One region of the Mesorhizobium sp. WSM4976 genome, then DNA from elsewhere that is predicted to be linked to it. Evidence: predicted binding sites of a transcription regulator. Region 1 holds the regulator's gene; each other region holds the start of a gene.
What was found. The regulator LexA, encoded in region 1, represses DNA repair genes until DNA is damaged. The targets are predictions, from matches to a motif close to TGTTCNNNNTGTGTTCNG.
Positions count from the first base shown of each region.

Region 2: dinB (DNA polymerase IV) is a predicted target of LexA. The motif match lies at 1,171-1,188, and genes of this name have one in related genera.
Region 3: recA (recombinase RecA) is a predicted target of LexA. The motif match lies at 2,724-2,741, and genes of this name have one in related genera.

Region 1 covers NZ_JARTVT010000032.1:48,551-53,916, forward strand. Annotated here, with positions in the region: partial or broken gene P9272_RS30210 (ComEC/Rec2 family competence protein) at 1-2,122, shown strand, start outside; gene lexA (transcriptional repressor LexA) at 2,116-2,850, opposite strand; gene kynU (kynureninase) at 3,305-4,552, shown strand; gene P9272_RS30225 (AMP-binding protein) at 4,562-5,366, opposite strand, start outside.
Region 2 covers NZ_JARTVT010000033.1:39,708-45,073, reverse strand. Annotated here, with positions in the region: gene P9272_RS30550 (hypothetical protein) at 5-196, opposite strand; gene P9272_RS30545 (cupin domain-containing protein) at 611-991, shown strand; gene dinB (DNA polymerase IV) at 1,255-2,517, shown strand; gene P9272_RS30535 (aldose 1-epimerase) at 2,524-3,402, opposite strand; gene P9272_RS30530 (SDR family oxidoreductase) at 3,399-4,154, opposite strand; gene P9272_RS30525 (ATP-binding cassette domain-containing protein) at 4,167-4,898, opposite strand; gene P9272_RS30520 (ABC transporter permease) at 4,902-5,366, opposite strand, start outside.
Region 3 covers NZ_JARTVT010000010.1:195,417-200,782, forward strand. Annotated here, with positions in the region: gene alaS (alanine--tRNA ligase) at 1-1,136, opposite strand, end outside; gene recA (recombinase RecA) at 1,569-2,666, opposite strand; gene P9272_RS14640 (IS1595 family transposase) at 2,869-3,750, shown strand; gene P9272_RS14645 (hypothetical protein) at 3,804-4,718, opposite strand; partial or broken gene P9272_RS14650 (carbohydrate kinase family protein) at 5,004-5,366, shown strand, end outside.

The DNA.
Region 1 (5,366 bases):
AGCCGGACCTCTACAGGCCGCTGGCGGCGGTGGCCCTGGTGGCTCTCTGCGCAGCGGTGTCGCGCTCCTGGCAGAGAACGCACCTTTTCTTCATGGCATCGCTTTTATGCGCGCTCGGCTTTCTCGCGGCCAAGGTGGAGACCTGGCGGATGGCGACCCCGATGCTGGGGTCCGAGATCCAGACACGGCTGACGGGTCGCCTCGTCGTCGCCGAGGCGATGGCCAACGGCCGTGTGCGGCTGACCATCGATCTCGTGTCCACGGAGCATCCTACGCTGCGCTACGCGCCGAGCCGCGTAAGGGTTTCGGCGCGCAGGATCCCGCCCGGCATGACGGCCGGGTCGATGCTGACCGGCTATGCCAAACTGCTGCCGCCGACCGGTCCGGTTCGGCCGGATAGTTACGATTTTTCCTTCGACAGCTACTTTAGCGGCATTGGCGGCAGCGGCTTTTTCCTGGGCGATCCAAAGCTGATTGCGCCGACTCCATCTGCGCCAACGGCGGTGCCATTCGGCGCGCGCGTTATGTCGGCCATAGAAAACGCGCGCGAAGGGATTGCCGATCACATCCGGAGCAGCATCGGAGGGTTCGAAGGCGAGATTGCCGCGGCGCTGATCGTCGGCGTGCGAGCCGGCATTCCGGAAGAGATCAACGAGTCGATGCGGCGCACCGGCATCTATCACATCATCTCGATCTCCGGCCTGCACATGGCGCTGGTCGCCGGCACGATCATGTTCCTGCTGCGCGGCGCCTTCGCGCTGTTTCCGGATTTCTCGTCACGCCGGCCGGTGAAGAAATATGCCGCGGCGATCGCGCTTTCCTCGATCGCCGCTTACCTCGTCATCTCCGGCATCGTGGTGGCGGCCGAACGGAGCTTCATCATGCTTGCCGTGATGCTGATCGCCGTGCTCTTCGACCGCGCGGCGCTGACGATGCGCAACCTGGCGATCTCGGCGATTGCCGTCATCCTTGTGTCGCCACATGAAGTGGTCGGGCCGAGCTTCCAGATGTCCTTCGCAGCCACCGCGGCCCTGGTCGGCGCCTATGCCGGCTTTGCCGATTATCGGGCCGGCAAAATGACCGTGCCGCCGGCAAAGCGTTCGTTCCTGAGGTTCCTGTCGCGAAAACTGGCGGTTGGCGTGGGCGGCGCCGCCGTGACCTCGCTCATCGCGGGCAGCGCGACCTTGCTGTTTGCGATCTGGCATTTTCAGCGCGTGTCGCCGCTCAGCCTGCTCGCCAATCTGGCGGTCATGCCGATCGTCTCGCTGGTCGTCATGCCGTTCGCCGTGTTGAGCGCGCTCGCCATGCCGTTCGGCTTCGACGGCCCCTTCCTCTATGTGATGGGCAAGGGCCTGACGGCGATGATCGCCATTTCGGCATGGATCTCCGAGCGCTCGCCGGTCGATGCCGTGGGATTGATCTCGATCCAGTCGGTGCTGCTGGCGACGATCGCGCTCGTCATCGCGACCATGGCCACCACCTGGCTGAGGCTTGCCGCTGTTCCCATTGCTCTCGCCGCAATGCTGGCGATCCCACATGTGCGCACGCCGGATGTCCTCATTTCCGAGGACGCGCATCTGGTGGCGATGCCGATCGGCGGCGGCGAGCTTGCCGTCAACCGCGAACGCTCGAACGAGTTCACGACCGACAATTGGAAGCGGGCGCTGAAGGCCGAGGAAATTGTGTCGCCAGAGAATTCGCCAAAGACGCTCTCGATATCGCCGACCCGGTCGACCTGCCGCCCGGCTCACCCTTCTATTGCACCGGCGACCTCTGCATTGGCCGGCATCCGTCCGGTGCGATCGTCGCGCTCGCCGAAAACCGCGACAGCGCACGGCCTGCCTGCGGCTTTGCCGACCTCATCGTCATCAACGATGCCACGGCCTACAATCCCTGCTGGGATCAGCGTGTGCTTGTCGTCACCAAGCGCCAGCTGGCGCGTGACGGCAGCGCCGCCGTCTTCTTCGATCCACAATCGGCAACCGCGCGAGCAGCCATCCAATATGCCGTCGAAAAGCCATATCGGCCCTGGCACGAGCAGCGCAGATACACGCGCGAGGCCCGGGGACTGCCGCCATATGAAAAACCTGAGAGGGCCAAGCCCTCGCAGCCGGATCAGTAGCGCCTGATCAGCCCGACGAGCTTGCCCTGCACCTTGACCCGATCCGGCCCGAAGATGCGGGTCTCGTAGGCCGGGTTGGCAGCCTCCAGCGCGATGGAGGCGCCCTTGCGGCGGAAGCGCTTGAGCGTTGCTTCCTCATCGTCGACCAGCGCCACCACGATCTCGCCCGGACTCGCTGTGTTGGCGTTACGGATGATGACGGTGTCGCCGTCGAAGATGCCGGCCTCGATCATGGAGTCACCCTTGACCTCCAGCGCATAATGCTCGCCACCCATGATCATGTCCGGCGGCACCGAGATCGAATGCGTCTGGTGTTGGATGGCATCGATCGGAACACCGGCGGCGATGCGGCCCATCACCGGAATGGATACGGCCGAAGCGGCGTCGTCGTCGTTGCTGGGTGTCGGCGTACGCGACGGCGCTGCCGGCTTGACCTGGCGACTTAGATTGCCCTGACCGCCTTGAATGACGCTCGGCGAAAACTTCTTCGCGGCATTCAGGCCCGGCGCGATCGAATCGGGCAGCCGCAGGACTTCCAGCGCGCGCGCCCGGTTCGGTAGCCGGCGAATGAAACCGCGTTCTTCCAGCGCCGTGATCAGCCGATGGATGCCGGACTTCGAGGCCAGGTCCAGTGCTTCCTTCATCTCGTCGAAGGATGGAGGGATCCCGCTCTCCTTCAGGCGTTCATGGATGAACATCAGGAGTTCATGTTGCTTGCGCGTCAGCATTGGCGGCCCCCACGGGTTCCGAAACCAGAATCAGAAAAACAAACCCAGAACAAACACTATCTGTTCCAGTTGTGTTCCGCAACCGTTTAAAGTTTAATGAATTTCTTAAGGCTGGCGAAAGAATGTTGCATCCGGCGGTGCCCGGCCGCCTGCAACTGGGGCTGTGTCATTGATTCCGCTCGATTCTGCAATTCTCCTTATGTTGAAATTGAGACGCGACACCATCGCGGAAGCGCTGAGGTGTTCGCGTCGGTTCATCCGTGCATGTGCCGCACCGTGAACGAAACGAACCCAAAATGCCAACGTTGGCGATGATTCCGGTCCTCGGCCTTTGCCGTCTATGGACCAGCTGACATAGGCCAGAAGGTTCTTGCCGTGTCGCGGACGGGGATGAGACAACCGCCCTGGTCGCCGGGGATGCAGCGGCCTGGTTCGAAACGGAGGCGACAGCACAATGAGGAGAATTCCCGATCTTGCCGAGGTCGAGGCAATGGATGCCGCGGACCCGCTGCGTGCCCTGCGCGATCGCTTCGTCCTGCCGGATGGCGTGAAATACCTCGACGGCAATTCACTGGGCGCCGCTTCAATCAATGTCTTCAACGAGATCGAGACGGCCGCGAAGCAGGAATGGGCGCAGGACCTGATCCGCGCCTGGAACACCGCCGGCTGGTTCGACATGCCTGTCAAACTCGGCGACCGGCTCGGACGTCTGATCGGCGCCGCGCCTGGCCAGACGGTCGTATGCGACACCACCTCGATCAACATCTACAAGGTCCTGCATGCGGCGCTCGCAATGCGACCCGGCCGCCCAGTGATCGTTGCCGAAGGCGACAGCTTCCCGACCGACCTCTACATGGCGGAAGGGGTGGCCTCGACGCGGCCCGGCACGGTGCTGCGGCTCGAAGGCGTCGATGCGCCGAAGATCGAGGACCTGATCGACGACCATGTCGCGGTCATCCTGGTCAACCACGTCAATTACAAGTCCGGCCGGTTGCGCGACATGGCGGCCCTGACTCGCAAGGCCCATGACGCCGGTGCGCTGATCGTCTGGGACCTCTGCCACACGGCCGGTGCCCTGCCGGTGGAACTCGACGGCTCGAATGCCGATTTCGCCATCGGCTGCACGTATAAATATCTCAATGGCGGGCCGGGCGCGCCGGCCTTCATCTATGCCGCCACCCGCCATCATCCCGATATCAGCCAGCCGCTCAGCGGCTGGTGGGGCCATGCCCGGCCGTTTGCGTTCGAGCAGGGCTACGCCGCCGGCACGGGCATCCGGCGGTTCCTGTGCGGAACGCAGCCAGTGTTGTCGATGCGAGCGCTGAAAGGCGCGCTCGATCTCTGGGACGAAGTCGACATGACGGCCGTGCGCGAGAAGAGCGTCGCGCTGACGGATCTGTTCATCCGGCTTGTCGAAGCTCGATGCGGCGCGTTCGGTCTCGAGCTGGAAAGCCCGCGCAACGGCGCTGATCGCGGCAGCCAGGTGTCGTTTGCCCATCCGCACGGCTACCAGGTGATGCGCGCCTTGATCGAGCGCGGCGTGATCGGCGATTTCCGCGCGCCATCGACCGTTCGCTTCGGCTTCACGCCGCTCTATGTCGGCTACCGAGACGTTTGGGACGCCGTAGAGGTGTTGGAAGAGATCCTGCGCACGGGCGCCTGGCAGGAGGCCCGCTACGCGGTCAAGGAAGCCGTCACCTGAAGCGGGGCCTCAATGGGTGTTTTCGGCGCGCAGACGGAAGCGCTGGATCTTGCCGGTCTGGGTCTTGGGCAGGGCCGCGACGAATTTCACCGAGCGTGGGTATTTGTAAGGCGCGATCGTCGCCTTGACGTGGTCCTGCAGGCGCTTGGCGGTCATGGCATCCGCCGCCGTGCCTGGCACCAGCACGACATGCGCCTCGACGATCTGGCCGCGTTCGGCGTCCTCGACGCCGATGACCGCGCATTCCGCGACATCGGTATGCGACAGCAGTGCTGCTTCCACCTCCGGTCCGGCAATGTTGTAGCCGGCGCTGACGATCATGTCGTCGGAGCGGGCGGCGAAATGGAAGAAGCCGTCTTCGTCCTGCACGAAGGTGTCCCCAGTCAAGTTCCAGCCGCCGCGGACATAGTCCTTCTGGCGATCGTCGGCCAGGTAGCGGCAGCCGGTCGGCCCGCGCACCGCCAGCCTGCCTGTCGCGCCGCGCGGCAACTCGCGCATCTCGTCGTCGACGATGCGCGCTTCGTAGCCGCCCACCGGCTTGCCGGTCGAAGCCGGCTTGCTGTCGTCGAAGCGGTTGGAGATGAAGATGTGCAACATCTCCGTCGCGCCGATGCCGTCGAGGATCGGCTTGCCGGTCTTTCGCGTCCATTCTTCGAAGACGGGGGCGGGCAAGGTCTCGCCAGCCGAAACGGCAACGCGCAGCGACGAAAGGTCCGCGCCTTCATCCATGGCCTTCAGCATCGCCCTGTAGGCCGTCGGCGCCGTGAAGGAGACGGTTGCCCTGTAGGTCTCGATGATGGCGACCATGTTGGGC
Region 2 (5,366 bases), on a different contig from region 1:
GATTTCAGGCCTCGAGGTCCATCGGCTGATGGCCGGGCTGCTGGTGCCAAAGAACCTGGCGATAATCCGTCAGCTCGACGACCTGCGTGCAGACCGGACAGATGTAGCTGTCGCAGCATTGGCGAAGCACCGGCGGTCCGCGGCGAGCGGCCATGACCGGCGGACGCGAATAGGTTTTGACGGCTTGATCAAGCATGGTTTCCTCCTGGTGGTTGTCTATTGTCCCCGCCCAAAGGCTTCTCCCTCTCACCGGCCATGTCGCACCGGCACGGCGCTCGGCCAGCGCTGGAGCAGGTTCGGCATGATGCTGATGGGGGATGCACGAGGCCGCGACGATATCGCCTTGATTGTTGCCGAGGGTTGCATCGAATTCTCCCTGTCGGGCGAAAAACGGATGGGTCCCTCAACCACCGCCGTGCCAGCGCGAGAGCAGGAAAGCACTGGCGACGGAGTTCCGCAATAACTTCCGATAAGGCGCCAAAAAATCTTCGAAAGATCTTCAGCGCCGGGGAGCGCTCGATTATATTAGCATCTCCTCATAATAAGGTGTACGAAAGAGACAGCGGTCGCCGACGATCGCGTCAGGCTCCGCTTCACGTGGGAGGACGCCATGGGCGAAGTTGCAGTGAAGGTGACGAAACTCGACTCCAAATCGCACAACAATCCCGACGAGGTCCGCGCGCCCGCCAAGACGCGTGTCGAAATCGTGCGGCTGCCGGGCTACACGCTGGGGCGGATGAACATGCAGCCGGGCTGGAAGTGGTCCGAATGCGTCAAGCCGGTGGTCAAGACCGACAGCTGCCAGGTCTCGCATGTCGGCTATGTCGTGTCCGGATCGATCACCGTGCGGATGACCGACGGCACGCAAAAAACCTTCGAGGCCGGCACTTCCTACACCATCCCGCCCGGCCATGACGCCTGGGTGGAGGGCAACCAGCCGTTCCAGTGCATCGAGGTGTTGAGCGCCGAACAATACGCCAAGCCGGCATAGCATACACGGTCACCCCCATTTTTCGGCAGCGGATAACAGGCCCCCGTGGGCGGCATTCCTGTCAGGCTTGCACGATCTCCTCCAGGTTGATCGTGCAAGCTGCCGTCTAGCCGCGGGTGTGGCTTCAGGTTGTGGAAACTTGCACGCCCAAGCGTGGCGGCTTGACAGAGAGCTCCTTTTGTTCTCTTTATGTTCTCAAAATTCCCCTTACAAAAGATGCAGCTAATGCTGCAATGCCACACAAACCGCCATGGGAGCGCGCGATGGCCGCCACGAACACCGCTGCGGCCGCCACCATTCTGCACGCCGATCTCGACGCCTTCTACGCCTCGGTCGAGCAATTGCTCGATCCGTCGCTGCGCGGCAAGCCAATCGCCGTCGGCGGCGGCGTGGTGCTGGCGGCTTCCTATGAAGCCAAGGTGTTTGGCGTGCGCGGCGGCATGCCCGGCCGCAAGGCGCGCGAGCTCTGCCCGCAACTCATCTTCGTCGGCGGCCATTTTTCCGAGTACCAGCGCCTCGGCGACGCCGCGATCGAGGTGCTCGACGATTTCACGCCGGTGGTCGAGCGCATCTCGATCGATGAGGCCTTCGCCGATGTCGCCGGCTGCACGCATCTGTTCGGGCCGCCGCAGGAGATCGCGCGGAAAATCCGAGAGCGCGTGAAGCACGAGCTCGGCCTGCCGATCTCGATCGGCGTGGCGCAAACAAAGCATCTCGCCAAGATCGCCTCGCAGGTGGCCAAACCCGACGGGCTGGTGGTGGTCGAGCCCGGCACCGAGCTCGCCTTCCTGCACGACCTGCCCGTCACGCTGATGTGGGGCGTCGGCCCGGCGACCAAGGCCAGGCTCGCCGAAATCGGCGTCGAGACGATTGGACAGCTGGCGCGCACCCATAGCGGCGCGCTGGAGCGGCTGATCGGCCACGCCGCCGGCCGGAAGCTCGCCGCGCTCGCCTGGAACCGCGACCCGCGCAAACTCGAGACACGTCGCCGCGCGATTTCCGCCGGCGCGCAATCGGCGCTGGGCAGGAAGCCCGCAGTGCCGCGCGTCTTCGTGCCGACACTGCTGCATCTGGCCGACCGCGTGGCGTGCCGCCTGCGCGCCAAGGACCGGCCCGGCCGCACCGTGACGGTGCGTGTACGCTTCGCCGATCTGCGCGCCGTCACCCGCTCGGTGACGCTGGAGCAGCCGATCCAGGCGACAGCGATGCTGGCCGAGATCGCCGAGGAGCTGGTGCGCGGCGTGCTGGCCGCCCATCCGGGCGAGCGGGACATCTCGCTGCTCGCCATCTCCGTCTCGCATCTGGAGGAGCATGCCGAGCTGCAGCTCGAACTGCCGCTCGGCCTGATGGATGAGAAGCGGAAGCCCGGCAGCCGCAAGGGCCTCGCCCGCTTCGGCGCCGACCGCGCCATCGACAAGATTCGCCAGCGCTTCGGCAAGGAAGCGGTGGGCTACGGCACGGTGGCGCTGGAAGGCCCGCGCTCGGTGCCGGGCGGGTTCAGGGAACTGGCGGAGAAGGAATTGTAGGGGCTCTCAATCCGTCTCCACCACTGCCCAGTCCAGGCGCATCGTCGCGCTGATCGTCTCTCCATCGTCGAGCACCGTCAGCCCCTCGCCATGATGCGCGTCGACCGGGTGCGAGACCGGCTCGAAGCAGAAGAAGCCGGCGTCGGGCGACGGCGAATAGAGGATGTAGACATCGAGCTCCGGCGAGGCGCTCAGTTCAAGCACAATCCCCTGCTCCGGCTGCCTGATTGCCGCGCGCCGGTCCCAGCCGACGAAGGCGTTGTTCACCCAGTCGGCCGGCAGAAGCGAAGCCTGTGAGAAATCCCACCACGGATGCTCGGCGACCGAGGCTACGCCCGTCGGCAAATGGCGCGCGTCCTCCAGCCACACGCGCTCGGCGCGGGCTCGCAGCATCGTCCTGGCGTTACGCGGGAACCACGGATGGAAACCGAGGCCGTAAGGCAGGCGGATGCCGGCGCGATTCTCCACGGTCAAGCGCGCCTCAAGCGCGCCGTCGCGAAGCACATAGGTGACGCAGGCCCGGTAGCGGTAAGGCCCGATCGCGCCTTCATCAAGCACCAGCTCGGCCTCGGTGGCGCCGTGCGCGGCAACCCGCCACGGCTTCTGGAAACCGTCGCCATGGATCGGAAACGGCTCGCCCGGGAAGTTAGGCTCGACCGCATGAAAACGACCCTCGAAGGTGAAGCCGCCGCTGGAGATGCGGTTCGACCAAGGCACGAGCAGCTGGCAGCCGGAAGTACCGGTGCCGTCCCCTGCCCTCAGCAATGGAATTGGCGCGCGGCCGGGAACGAGCGCGTCGTAGCGGGCGATCGCGGCCCCCTCTTCAGGCGCCAGCACGAGGCGGGCGTGGCCGTCGCCGAGTTCCATGCCGCCGCCCGTGGTCACCAGCCGCCGTCTATGGCGATGTTCTGGCCACTGATCATGTCGGAAGCCGGCGAGACGAGGAACAGCACAAGCTCGGCGACATTCTCGGGCTCGATGCGCTTCTTCAAGCTTTGGTTCGCGAGAATCCAGTCATTGTATTCTTTCAGCCGGTCGCCGAAGACGCGCTCTTCCGCCTCCGAGACCACCGCGCCCGGCGAGACGGCGTTGACCCTGATGCCATGCGGCCCAAGCTCGCGCGCCAGCGACTTGGTGAGGCCAAGCATGGCGCCCTTCGAGGCGACATAGGGCACGTAGCCGTCCCAGCGGCCGTTGAGCGTGATCGAGCAGAAATTGACGATCTTGCCATAGGCCTTCGCCTTCATGCCCGGCGCGCAGGCGCGGACCAGCGCGAACGCGGCGGAAGAGTTGACGCGAATCTGGTCCTCGTACTCGGTCAGCGAAAACTCCTCGAATGGGCGGTTGATGATCAGCGCGGCGTTGTTGATCAGGATGTCGATGCCGCCTTCCTTTGCCGCCAGCGCGGCAACCGTCGCTTCCGCCTCGGCCAGCCGGTTGAGGTCACAGCCAATGAAGGCGATGTCGCCGCTGGCCTCACCTGCTAGCCCGGCGACGATCTCCACCGCATTCGGGGCATCGGGGCGGTCGAGCAGCAGCACACGCGCGCCGGCCCGCGCCAGCGTCACCGCCTGGGCCCGGCCCAGCGAACCGAGCCCGCCCGTCAAAAGCACCTTACGACCGGCAAGCGTTTTCATTGCCCAAACCCCTCACAACACACCGTGGACTTCTTCGATCGAGGTATCCTCGATGCGCTTGTCCAGCACCACCTCGCCGCGCGCCATCGCCACGATGCGGTCGCAGCAGTCGAAGACGTGGTGCATGTTGTGGCTGATGAAGACGCCGGTGACGCCCTGCTCCTTCAGGCCACGCACGAAGCCGATCACCTTGTTCGTCTCCTTGACCGAGAGATGGTTGGTTGGCTCGTCGAGGATCATCACCTTCGACTTGAAATGCATGGCGCGCGCGATGGCGACGCCCTGGCGCTGGCCGCCGGACAGCTCGCCGACGAGCGCGTCGGGAGAGCGCAGATGCAGGTCGACATTGGCGATGGCGCGGATGCTTTCCTCGGCCATCTTCTTCTGGTCGAGGATGCCGACGCCGAGGACCGAGAAACGGGTCGGCTCGCGGCCGATGAACAGGTTCCTGGCGATCGACATGGTGGGGACCATGGAGTTGTACTGGTAGATCGTCTCAATGCCGAGATCCATCGCATCGCGCGGCGTGGCGATGCTGACCGGCCTGCCCTCGACCTGGATCTCGCCCTGGTCGGCGCGGTGGACGCCGGACAGGATGTTGATCAGCGTCGACTTGCCTGCGCCGTTGTCGCCGACAAGGCCGAGCGCCTCGCCGCGCTTGAAGGCGAGCGTGACTCCCTTCAGCGCGTGGACGCCGGAATACCATTTGTGGAGATCGCGCACCGAGATAATGGCGTCGTTCATCGCTCAGCCCTCCATCTTGATGGCCTTGGCGCGCTTGCGCATCCAGGCATTGGCGACGACGGCGAAGATGGTGAGAAAGCCGATGGCGAACTTGAACCAGTTGGCGTCGACATGGCTGAGCACGAGGCCGTTGTCGATGACCCGGATCAGCGTCGTGCCGATTATGCCGCCCATCACGGTGCCGATGCCGCCCAGCAGCGATGCTCCGCCAATGACGGCCGACGCCACCGCCTGCAATTCCATGCCCTCGCCGATGGAGGGCAGCGGCGAACCCAGCCGCAGCACCTGCAGCATGCCGGCGAAGCCTGAAAGCACCGAACACAGCATGAAGCAGATGATCTTGACCCTCGCGGTCGGGATGCCCATGGCGGCGGCAGCCGGCATGAAGCCTCCGGTAGCCTTGATCCAGTTGCCGAAATTGGTGCGCGACAGCATCAGCGAGGTGAGCACCGCGACCGCCACGAACCA
Region 3 (5,366 bases), on a different contig from region 1:
GCCTTGAGCGTCTCGGTCGCGTCCGAAAGCAGGCCGAGGCCGCGCACCAGCGTCTTGCGGAAACGTGTTTCCTCGAGCTTCAGCGTCTCGGCGATCAGCGCCTCGCCACGCACCAGCTCGGGATAGGCCTGGCCCATCTCACGCACCAGCGCCGGCACCAACTGCCACATCAGCGGCTCCTTGGCGCCAAGCAGCTGCGCGTGGCGCATGGCGCGGCGCATGATGCGGCGCAGCACATAGCCTCGGCCTTCGTTGGAGGGCAGCACGCCATCCGCCACAAGGAAGGAGGACGAGCGCAGGTGATCCGCGATAACCCGATACGACGCCACGTTCTCCTGGTTCGGCCCTTGGCCGAGCGCGGAGGACGCCGCATCGATCAGATGCTTGAACAGATCGGTGTCGAAGACGCTTTCGACGCCCTGCAGGATGGAGGCCATGCGCTCCAGGCCCATGCCGGTGTCGATCGAGGGGCGCGGCAGGTCGATGCGCTCCTCTCTGGTGACCTGTTCGTACTGCATGAACACCAGGTTCCAGAATTCCAGGAACCGGTCGCCATCCTCCTCCGGGCTGCCGGGCGGTCCGCCCCAGATATGCTCGCCGCGGTCGATGAAGATTTCCGAGCAGGGACCACACGGGCCGGTGTCGCCCATCGCCCAGAAATTGTCCGAGGTCGGAATGCGGATGATGCGGTCATCGGAGAAGCCGGCGATCTTCTTCCAGTACCCGGCCGCCTCATCGTCGGTGTGATAGACGGTGACAAGCAGCTTGTCCTTCTTGAGCCCAAAACCCTTGGTGATCAAGTTCCAGGCAAGCTCGATCGCGCGCTCCTTGAAATAGTCGCCGAACGAGAAATTGCCGAGCATCTCGAAGAAGGTGAGATGGCGCGCGGTGTAGCCGACATTGTCGAGGTCATTGTGCTTGCCGCCGGCGCGCACGCTCTTCTGCGCGGTCGCGGCGCGCGAATAAGGTCGCTTCTCCAGGCCGGTGAAGACGTTCTTGAACTGCACCATGCCGGCGTTGGTGAACATCAGCGTGGGATCGTTGCGTGGCACCAGCGGACTGGAGGCGACGATCTCGTGGCCCTCCTTGCGGAAGTAGTCGAGGAATGTCGACCGGATGTCGTTCACGCCACTCATTGCACACTGCCTTTTTCGCAAGAACCGCCGGCCCGGCCGGCGGCAAATGGGCTCTGATATTTCAGAGATAGATGGGCCTTTTAGCGATAGCTCTTGAGCCTGTCCAGAAACACGGAGTTAAAGCACGTCTCCCGAAAGTGGGAACCGGTTTCGGGGATAAAGACATGCGTAAAACCAAAGACCTAAAGCGCATGGAGCGAATCTGAAACATCGCGACGCGCTTTAGGCCAATTCCGTCGGCCGCTCGACGCTACCCGAAACGCAAAACCGCCGGCGCGAAGGCCGGCGGCTCGGGGTACGCATTACTTAAGAACTCAATTACATAAGCATAACCAAATAAACCAGGATTGTGGCCGAACTCCGGCTAAGCCGACGAATTGCTTTCGCACAATCCAGAACAGGAAACCGCTGCGCGAACTTCCTGGAACCGGACTACATGGCACCGGCTTCGTCCCCGAAACCGTCGTCCCCGCCTTCGGAGCCGCCATTCTCGAGGAATTTCTCGGCGATCAGCCCTGCATTCTGCCGAAGCGCCATCTCGATCTCGCGTGCCGTGTCGGGATTGTCGCGCAGGAACAATTTTGCGTTCTCTCGACCCTGGCCGAGACGCTGCGAATTATAGGAGAACCAGGCGCCCGACTTCTCGACCACGCCGGCCTTGACCCCGAGATCGACAAGCTCGCCGGTCTTCGACACGCCTTCGCCATACATGATGTCGAACTCCACCACCTTGAAGGGCGGAGCCAGCTTGTTCTTGACCACCTTGACACGGGTCTGGTTGCCGACGACCTCGTCGCGGTCCTTGACCGAGCCGATGCGGCGGATGTCGAGGCGCACCGAGGCGTAGAATTTCAGCGCATTGCCGCCGGTCGTGGTCTCTGGCGAGCCGAACATGACGCCGATCTTCATGCGAATCTGGTTGATGAAGATGACCATGGTGTTGGAGCGCGAGATAGAGGCAGTCAGCTTGCGCAGCGCCTGGCTCATCAGACGAGCCTGGAGACCCGGCAGCGCGTCGCCCATCTCGCCCTCGATCTCAGCGCGCGGCGTCAGTGCCGCGACCGAATCGACCACCAGAACGTCGATGGCACCCGAACGCACCAGCGTGTCGCAGATTTCCAGCGCCTGCTCGCCGGTATCGGGCTGCGAGATCAGCAGGTTTTCTAGGTCAACGCCGAGCTTGCGGGCATAGACCGGATCGAGCGCGTGCTCGGCATCGACGAAGGCGCAGATGCCGCCCTTCTTCTGCGCTTCCGCAACCGTGTGCAGCGCCAGCGTCGTCTTGCCCGAGCTTTCCGGGCCGTAGATCTCGACGATACGGCCGCGCGGCAGGCCACCTACGCCGAGCGCGATATCGAGGCCGAGCGAGCCGGTCGGTACGGTTTCGATCTCGACCGCCTGCTCGTTGGCGCCGAGCCGCATAATCGAGCCCTTGCCGAAAGCGCGCTCGATTTGCGACAGCGCCGCATCCAGAGCCTTTGATTTGTCCACTGCCTTATCCTCTACAAGCCGCAAAGTATTCTGAGCCATGATACATCACCCCTTGGTCGTCAATGAAGGCCGGACAATCCGTGATCCCTGCTGTTTTGTACCTTTTTTGTTCTCATTTGGCAAGAGGCGGCAAATATCTGAAACACAATCAATATCTGGATTTGTTCTATTTTTGTCTCACCAGGGATAGGGCAGATGTATCCCCTTGAAACATGTAGCATGAAGTGCTATATGTTGTCGCATGAGCACGACCCCTAAACCCGAAACCCTCAAATCGTTCCTCGAACGGTTCCCGACCGATGATTCGTGCCTCGATCACCTCATGGCGACGCGGTACGGCAAGCGGCACGTTTGCGCCAAGTGCGGCAAGGAAGCTGGCTTCCACCGCGTGAAGGCTCGCCGTTGCTACGAATGCCAGTTCTGCGGCAATCAGGTCTATCCGACCGCTGGCACGCCGTTTGAAGCCACGCGCACGTCCTTGCGCGACTGGTACACCGTCATGTTCCTGTTCTGCGCGTCCCGCAACGGCGTGTCGGCTAAGGAAGTCCAGCGCACTATCGGCGTGACCTACAAGACCGCTTGGCGCATGTGCAATCTGATCCGCCAGTACATGGGCTACGTTGACGGTGACACTCCGCTTGGTGGCAAGGACGGCGGCATCGTTGAAGCCGACAAGATGTTTTACGGCGGCAAGGACAAGATGGGCGAGGACGACAAGACGGTCGTTTTCGGTGCCATCGAACGGGGCGGTGAGGTTATCACCCGCATCCTGCCGGGCCGTGGCCGCAAGCATGTCATGCCGGCGATCTTCGCTTGGGTTAAGCCCGGCTCTCGCATCGCCACCGATGAGGCTGGCGCGTTCCGCGAACTGTCAGAGATTGGCTATCTTCATGGCACCGTCAACCACAGTGCCGGCGAGTACGTGAACGGTGCAGTCCACACCAACAACATCGAAGCGTTCTGGTCGCACGTTAAGCGCTCTATGCGCGGGACTTACGTGGCCGTTTCGGAGAAGTGGTTGCAGAGCTACCTTTGGGAGTTCGAGTTCCGGCAGAACCTGCGGAAGCATCCGCACTTGATGCTTGACCTTTTGCTGCAATCGTTCCCGCGCCCGGGACCGTGAGCGGTGGCTTGGTCGCCATCGCCCTTAAAAGTCGGTCGAACCGCTTTTCGGGATTATGAGCCATTCAGTATCTGTCCCTGTGCGCCGCCACGCGAAAGATACTCTACCACGGTCGACACGACGAAAGAATGCTGGTCATTGACCCACGTTCCGATCGATTCGTCAAAATCCTGGTAGTACTCAAGAACCACGTCCATAGCGTCGCCGTTGCCGATTAGTTGCTCGTGTCTGTCAAGGCGCCCTTGGAAACCCAAGTCAGCGATAGGGGCCGAAAGCGGCACGCCATTCCACTCGAATGACCATTTCCGTTTTCCACCTTTGAGCCATGCCTTGAGGATGACTAAGCGAGCATTCTCTTTGCGCGAGCGACGCTTTGATCCGTCCCCCTCGATTAGGTCTGGACCGGAGGCGAGCCGGGCGAACTCGTCGCGAGGAATTTGGACAAGCGGTTGAGGGTCATCGATTTTGGGGGTGACCCCGAAATTCTCGATAGCCTCATCGTGCTCTATCACCTCAAACGCCCGTTGGAGGTGCTTTTGCACCTCTGGGTTATGCCGGACGTTAGGAAGCTGCTCGTAGGCTTCCCGAGAAATTATGATCGTGTCGCCGCCGCGATGAATTTCGACGCGGTCATCAAACACGTCTACCGTCTCTTTGTCGGTAACCAAAGGGGTTAATACAACTGCGGCAAAGACGGCCCAGAAGAGTTGCTCCGGCGCGCGTGACCAGAATCCCCCAAGCCCCTTTTTGATCTTTTTAATCCGAGCGCGGAAACTTCCAGTTCCAACGGCGTCGAGCCGAATTTCAATATTCTGGCCGGGGTTCAGTACGCCGTTGACGGCCCGCAGCGTGTCGGCAAAGGCAACGAGAGAATTGGCGAACGTATAGGCGTCAACACTTGTAAGTTCGCCGCCATAGTGAATCACGATTTGGTCGTCGCCAAACCTGCGAAGATCAACAATCCCCATTTGCTCCCCCGGACCCCGCCATTTTATTGGCATTACTTCAACCTCCGCGCCGGTTCGTCAATATGCAAGGGAATCACCGTATATGGTGAGAGGCGCGCGGCTGGGCAACCGGCCGGAAAATTCTCACATGTTCGAAGGGGATACATCCGGGATAGGGCAAACCAGAACCGCTGGTCCAGAAGGGATTTCGATGTCCGGCCATCCGAATCGCGACTCCGATTGCAGGGCGACCCGATGGAACCTAGTGTGCGCAGCCGCACGATCAATGAAAGTCACTGACCCGAAATGCCCACATCCCCAACTATCCTGGCCCCAACGATCCTGGCTTTGGGCGGCGCCCATATCGACCGGCGTGGCCAGGTCTCGGGCACCTATGTGCCGGCGGCCTCCAATCCCGGCATGATGCGCGAGGATGTCGGTGGCGTCGTTTTCAACGCCCTGCGCAGCGTGGTGAAGCGCGGCGTGTCGGCCTCATTGATCTCGGTGCGCGGCGGCGATGCGGCGGCGGACTCGGTTGCCTCGGCGATCGACAGCGCGGGGATAACGGACCTCTCGGTGGTGTTCCTCGACCGCACAACGCCGAGCTACACGGCGCTGATCGACGCCGAGGGCGAATTGATTGTCGGGCTGGCCGACATGGCGCTTTAT